Candidatus Scalindua japonica: one gene and its partner. The protein of the gene in region 2 binds, or shares a complex with, the protein of the main gene of each other region. Links are inferred from orthologs where the notes say so. Each region holds a gene or a part of one and is shown on either strand. Other genes may lie near its edges. The genes, in order: holB and dnaX.

Region 1 (3,325 bases), on a different replicon or contig from region 2:
GTTGCATGAGAAGGGCGAAATAGAGAGGGAATATCATATCTATGTTACTGACGGATACATAGAGATGGCTGACGGAGAGTATATCTACCAATGGGGTTTTACTCACGCACCGAACTGGGAGAATGTTGGAGAGATTAAAACAGTTGAGGAGAGAGACGCAAAACTACTTCCAATTAAGGTCCCTGGTGATGAAATGCGTTTTCATTCCGGTAGGAACTATATTGTGGTCTTGCATAATGCAGGTTGGTATGAAGCAGAAGAGCACTCAGGTATTTCACACGTAGCACATACCATTCACTGGCACGGACTTGATTTAATACCGGCAGTTGATGGTATTCCTAATATTCCATACCCATCTGTTTTCCCTCATGAAACATTCAGATATTTTTTGTCAATTCCTGATGATATAGAAGGTTCATATATGGGGCATTGTCACGTCGATTCAACCAACCATATTATGGCAGGTCTTTTTTTTCCTGTTGTCATCGAAAAGGAGAAAAACGAAATTTATGGTTATAAGTATGACAGGGAGTACACCCTGTTCTTTTCTGAGGTAGATAGTGAATATATGGAAATGTTGAGAGACAAAGGAACTATAAATGATTGTTTGAGTTGGAAATCTAATTACTTTACCCTGAATGGCAGAATTTTTACTGATAAGCTGGATAACCCTTTGTCTACAATTAATGACCCGAAAACAAGACTGGTTGCATACGATGGAGAGACTGTATTGGTAAGATTAATGGCAATCGGATATGATCACATATTTGCATGGCATCCACACGGTTATCACGGACTTATCATTGGGACAGATGGGAGAAGACACCCTGCTCCGTATCAGAAAGATACCATATTAATAGGTTCAGGTGAAAGATATGATATTTTGTATAATATCCCGAATTTTTCATCTCAGTCCACATGCCTCTCTTGTAACCGTGGTCCCGGTATAACCATCGCTCATGACCATAATTTGAGGGGAATGGTTAGTGGAGGAATATATCCTCACGGTGGCTTAACAATCTTTGATGTGAGACCTAAGACTGAAAAGATGTTGAGTAACAATTAAGGATTCAAGACGTTTTAAGATTAGCACGAAATGATAGTTTTTTACTGTTTTTTTGTGGGGGGGGAGTGGATGATAAATATCTGTTCCTCCCTATTTGGCAGTCAGCGTGCATACCTTTATCTAATTTTCTTTAGAATTCGAAAAGGTAATACTGGTTATTATGTTTTCGACTAATAAATTAATATTCAGGTTGAAGCCAATAAATTTGATAGACTCTAATATTTCATCAATTATGTTTATTATCTGTTCCTGGGTCAAGTAATTGATATATCTTCTCATTGCATCTTCATGGTCAGCATTGAAAAGTGTTATTCTCTTCTGGCGGGTATTATTCCTACTCCTGATTTTTACTATCAACAGGTCTCGATAGAATTGCAAGATGCAATTTAAGATTCCTTTAAAAACCTGCCTTTTTTCTTCTAAAGACTCTCCGGTACTTAAATACGAATTGATGATTTCCTCCGCAAAAACAAGGTTGTCTATACCTGTTTCTGTCAAACGGGAGACAATGTTATTGTTGATTTCGTAATAATTTTGGTCCAGCAGCTTCAGCGCGTCTCCAAGGCTTCCGTTACAAAACGTTGATGTCCATGCAATTTTATCTGGATCTGCATCCGATTTACCGGCTAACTGGTTTTCAATTATATGGCTTGGTAATAGATGGAACCTGATAATCTGGCATCTTGATCTGATAGTTTCTTTAACAGAGCTGATTGAGTTGGCAATGAGGACAATTATGGTGTTCGGCGAGGGTTCTTCAAGTGTTTTCAACAGGCAGTTTGAGGCTTCTTCATTCATCATGTCCGCGTCTGCAATAATGTAAATTTTGTAGTCAGATTCAAGAGGGCTCAGTTTTGCAGAGTTTTGTAAATTTCTGATATTTTCAATTTTGATAAATTTTGCTTTCTCTTCTATTTCGATCCAGGAAACATCAGGGTGACTGTTTGCATTTATGCGAATGCAGTTGTGGCAAGAGTTACAGGGATCACTTTTGTCATTCATGCAATTAAGAACTTTTGCAAATTCTTTCGTGAACAAAGTCTTTCCAACTCCACGCTGTCCGGTAAAGAGATATGCATGAGAGAGATGATCAGTTTCTATCGCTTTCTTGAAATGGTCAATAACATGGTCTTGTGCAAGAATATCGGTAAATGGCATAATTAAGTATTTATTTTCTCTAACATGGCTATGACATCACCAATCGTTACAACATCGCCTTCCTGGGCAAGGATCTCAATTAGTTTTCCTGTGTATGGCGCGGTAACATTCAAATTTGCTTTATTCGTAGAAACTTCCAGAATGTCATCCCCTTCTTCGAACTCTTCATCTTCTTCTATATACCAGAAAGAGACAGTGATTTCAACATCCGCTTCAATTCCGATGTCAGGCAGTTCAAATTCTTTTTCCATTATTTAATAGTTAATGCTTGAAATTAATGATAAATGCTTACGTTGTTCATGTTGTATGAATGCTGAAACTATTTCCTGATTGCAGTTGTCCCCAGGCTGAAAAATCGTGGAAACATTACTCGTTAATAATTATTTTTGATTATAATAAATTCAACTTTGAGATGAGAATAAAAGCTGAAATTTGATTATACAAATGGTAAATTTGTTGTCAATAGTCTGTTGTACAAAAATAATCATCTAATTTTTTTCCAAATTTATCGTTGTGATGAAATATTTTGTGACTCTTGTTATACTGATTCTTATTTTTTTATTGACTTTGCAGTGATGAAAAGATATCGCTATAGTAGTAGGGTAAATTGTTGGTTATCGATCCAGGATCACGTTATGCCACTGCCAGAGAGGTGATATGTATGAATCGAACAAATGGGCACTGAATATATGATTTGATGCCTGGTCTCGCGAAAGATACAGAATGAGTTTGCGGAGAGAAATTTTTGTGACGTTCGGTGTTTCTCTATTATTATAATTTCGAATAACAAGCACTTGTTATAAACTAGACAGGGGCCAGTATAGGTGTTTAAGGAAAATTTAAAAAAAACAGAATTGGTAGAGCGAATACACTGGTTGATTTTTCTGCGTTGGATTGCTGTATCGGGTTTGTTTATTACTACTTATATCTTCAGTAGCGTTTTTAATGTTGTGGAGCGGGTGATTCCGTTATATACCATAGGAGTAATTATTGGGTTAACCAATGCGGGTTTTCGTTACTATACAACTATTCTCAGAGCAAAAACATTTGTGTCTGTACAGATGCATGCGGGCATACAGATCATGGTAGACCATTTTTTTC
Region 2 (3,243 bases):
CCCGGGTTAAAAACCTGGTATACGGAGCGAAAGATAAAAAACAGGGCGCTTGTGAGTCAACCGTAAATCTGGTTAATGATCCTCGTTTTAATCACCGCGTGAACGTTATCTCGGGGGTTTTAGAGGATGAGTGCAGTCTGCTTTTGAAACGGTTCTTTCTGGAAAAACGCAGAGGTGATTGATTCCTGCACCATAGCAGAGGGCTGGTTTTCCGCGGCAGACAGGTTATTCGACCATAGTAAAATGGAGGGATGGCTGAGCGGCTGAAAGCGCTGGTTTCGAAAACCAGTTGGGGAGAAATCTTCACGCGAGTTCGAATCTCGCTCCCTCCGTTCCGGTATGGAGTGTTATTCCCTGAAACAGTATTTACCCGGATTGAGGCAGGATTGTTCCCCTTCACTCAATCTCTGATTGGAGAGGTGTCCGAGTGGCCGAAGGAGCACGCTTGGAAAGCGTGTAGGTGGGTGACTGCCTCGCGGGTTCGAATCCCGCCCTCTCCGCCATAATAATTAGTTGAATTACTGGCCGTGCTAGACGGGGAGCTAGCGGTTCCTTGTTACCTGCAATCCGCTTATGCAGGGTCGATCGCTTTTTGGAGGTTTTTCGGACTTTTGGTACTTTTTAAGCAAGTGGTGTTGAAGGCTGGGTCTCATGCAATGAGGCTATGTGAACCTGGTCAGATGCGGAAGCAAGCAGCCATAAGCATTTGTACTTATGTGCCGTGGGGTTGCCTGGTTGGAGCTAACTGCCTGGAGAGTCCAACGGAAAGAAAATCGAATAAAAGTGCACGGCCATTTTATCTAATTTTGAAAAGATATGTCATATATAGTTCTATCGAGAAGATATCGACCAAAATCGTTCCATGAAGTTGTCGGCCAAAAACATGTAGTTACTACATTGGTAAACGCCATTCGTACAGACCGTGTCGCGCATGCTTACCTGTTTGCCGGCCCAAGAGGGGTTGGTAAAACATCTATGGCAAGAATACTTTCCAAAGCCCTGAATTGTCAAAAAGGAACTACCTATAACCCTTGCAATGAATGCTCTACATGTAACAGCATTACAAACGGGAATGATATTGATGTTCTGGAAATAGATGGCGCATCCAACCGTGGCATAGATGAAATAAGAAATATCAGGCAAAATGTGGGGTATGCCCCCGCTGCGTCAAGGTATAAAATTTATATTATTGATGAAGTGCACATGTTGACGAAGGAAGCGTTTAATGCAATCTTGAAAACGCTGGAGGAGCCGCCTGAACATGTAAAATTTATCTTTGCCACCACTTCACCAGGCCGTGTGCCTGATACCGTTCAGTCGCGCTGCCAGAGGTTCGATTTCAAGAATATCTCTATACCTGATATCAGTGACAGGCTTGCACAGATTTGTAAAACAGAGAATATTGCCGCAGAGGAAGAGGTGCTCCAGTCCATTGCAAAATATGCCAGGGGAGGTTTGAGGGACTCCGAATCAATCCTGGACCAACTTGCCTCCTTTTGTCATGAAAAAATAACATTAAGAGATGTTTACGATATTTTTGGTGTTGTCAGTGAAGAGAAACTTTCAAGTTTGGTTAACAGCTTTATTGAAAAAAATCCTGAATTATCTATCGAGGTATTTCATAAAATCCTGGAAAGCGGTAAAGATATAGAAGGATTTATTGACCAACTGCTTCTTTATATTCGTGATTTACTCCTTATTTCTGTTTGCAAAGAGGAACCTAATGCTATAGAAACGGTATCAGGTGATCTTAATCTGTTACAAACGCAATCCTCATCACTTTCACCTGAAACATTAATGTATATGTTTCAGGTGATTTCCGAAGCTAAAACAAAAACCAGAGATTTACTTCAACAGAAGGTTTATCTGGAAGTTTTATTTGTAAAGCTTGCGACGATGGAAGAGTTAAGTCCGCTAAGCTCTGTTTTAGACAAAATAGAAGGAATGAAAAAGATGTTTGAGGGTAACGTAGAGGAGACAGACAAGGTAATGGTCATAAACAAAGCTGATGTTACAGTACCGGTTACACCTGAGATACAAGTAAAATCGGAGATATCGATACCAGTAAAGACGCAAATACAAGAAACGCCATCTCATAATAATGTAGTGTTAGATAAACAGGTAAGTCCTGATATCAGTTTTACTGAGACCTGGAATAAGGCAATGATTGAACTACAGAAAAAAAAGAAAACAACCTGGGCCCTGTTACAGAATGCAAGAGCATTACACATAGTTGATAGCGAAGCGATTGTAGAAGTCCCTAAGAATTATCTTATTCACAAAGAAAGGCTTGAAAAACCTGAAGAAAAGCGGATAATTGATGACTGCCTGGAAAAGGTAATCGGTAAGAAGATTCATGTAAAGTTCATAGTTTCAAAAAATGGCTTTAAGGCCGTTGATAATAAGAAGAGAGGACATGGAGTGGTGCAGGAAGGAAAAAGCAACAAATTAGATGATGTAAAAAATGAGCCTATGGTGAGAAAAGCAGTCGAGTTTTTTGACGGGTCAATTGTTAATATAAAGGAGGAAAAGGGATGAAGGGTATGGGTAACATGGGCAACATGATGAAGCAAATGCAAAAACAGGCTGCGAATATGCAGAAACAGATGGAATCTATTCAGGCCGACCTTAAAGAGCGTGTTATAGAAACCAGTTCCGGCGGTGGGATGGTAACCGTGCATGTTAATGGAAAACAAGAGCTTCTATCTATAAAGATTGATAAGGAAGTTGTCGATCCGGATGATGTCCAGATGTTGGAAGATCTTATACTAGCGGCAGTATCACAGGGCATGAAAAAGTCTCAGGAAATGTATCAAGAGGAGATGGGAAAGATGACGGGTGGTCTGAATATACCGGGAATGCCAAATATGTTTTAAAAAAGACGATATATATAAATATGAAAACGTATCCTCAATCTATGTTGAATCTCATGAGAGAGCTGGGCAGGATGCCAGGTATAGGTCAGAAAAGCGCTGAAAGAATAGCGCACTACATTCTCAGGCTACCTCATGATGAGGTGATGCAATTAGCTGTTGCGAAACGGAATGTTAAGCAAAATGTAAGTTACTGTTCGATTTGTTGTAATATTGGAGAGAGCGACCCTTGTCACATCTGCGCTGACCACGGGCGTGACAAAACAAAGATATGTGTAGTGGAACAACCAAAAGACCTTATTGCGATTGAAAAAGCGGGCTTCTATGAAGGAACTTATCACGTTTTGTTTGGGCATATCGATCCTCTGGA

Evidence for each region.
Region 1: dnaX (region 2) and holB share a complex: the UniProt entries of both Bacillus subtilis proteins name them as parts of the DNA clamp loading complex. The link is inferred for Candidatus Scalindua japonica from one-to-one orthologs.

What each region holds. Positions count from the first base shown.
Region 1 is NZ_BAOS01000003.1:113,722-117,046, forward strand. The notes cover bases 206-3,191. They hold holB (DNA polymerase III subunit delta'), read right to left. Parts: upstream 2,225-3,191; coding sequence 1,187-2,224; downstream 206-1,186. Other genes in these bases: SCALIN_RS01920 (multicopper oxidase domain-containing protein), read left to right, coding at 206-1,066; SCALIN_RS01930 (biotin/lipoyl-containing protein), read right to left, coding at 2,227-2,475; SCALIN_RS01935 (two-component system sensor histidine kinase NtrB), read left to right, coding at 3,049-3,191. Also shown: more of SCALIN_RS01920, read left to right, coding at 1-205; more of SCALIN_RS01935, read left to right, coding at 3,192-3,325. UniProt on the Bacillus subtilis protein: DNA polymerase III is a complex, multichain enzyme responsible for most of the replicative synthesis in bacteria.
Region 2 is NZ_BAOS01000022.1:167,668-170,910, reverse strand. The notes cover bases 274-3,177. They hold dnaX (DNA polymerase III subunit gamma/tau), read left to right. Parts: upstream 274-816; coding sequence 817-2,538; downstream 2,539-3,177. Other genes in these bases: recR (recombination mediator RecR), read left to right, coding at 2,897-3,177; SCALIN_RS12630 (YbaB/EbfC family nucleoid-associated protein), read left to right, coding at 2,535-2,876. Outside these bases: tRNA adenosine(34) deaminase TadA, read left to right, coding at 1-182; more of recR, read left to right, coding at 3,178-3,243. UniProt on the Bacillus subtilis protein: Part of the beta sliding clamp loading complex, which hydrolyzes ATP to load the beta clamp onto primed DNA to form the DNA replication pre-initiation complex.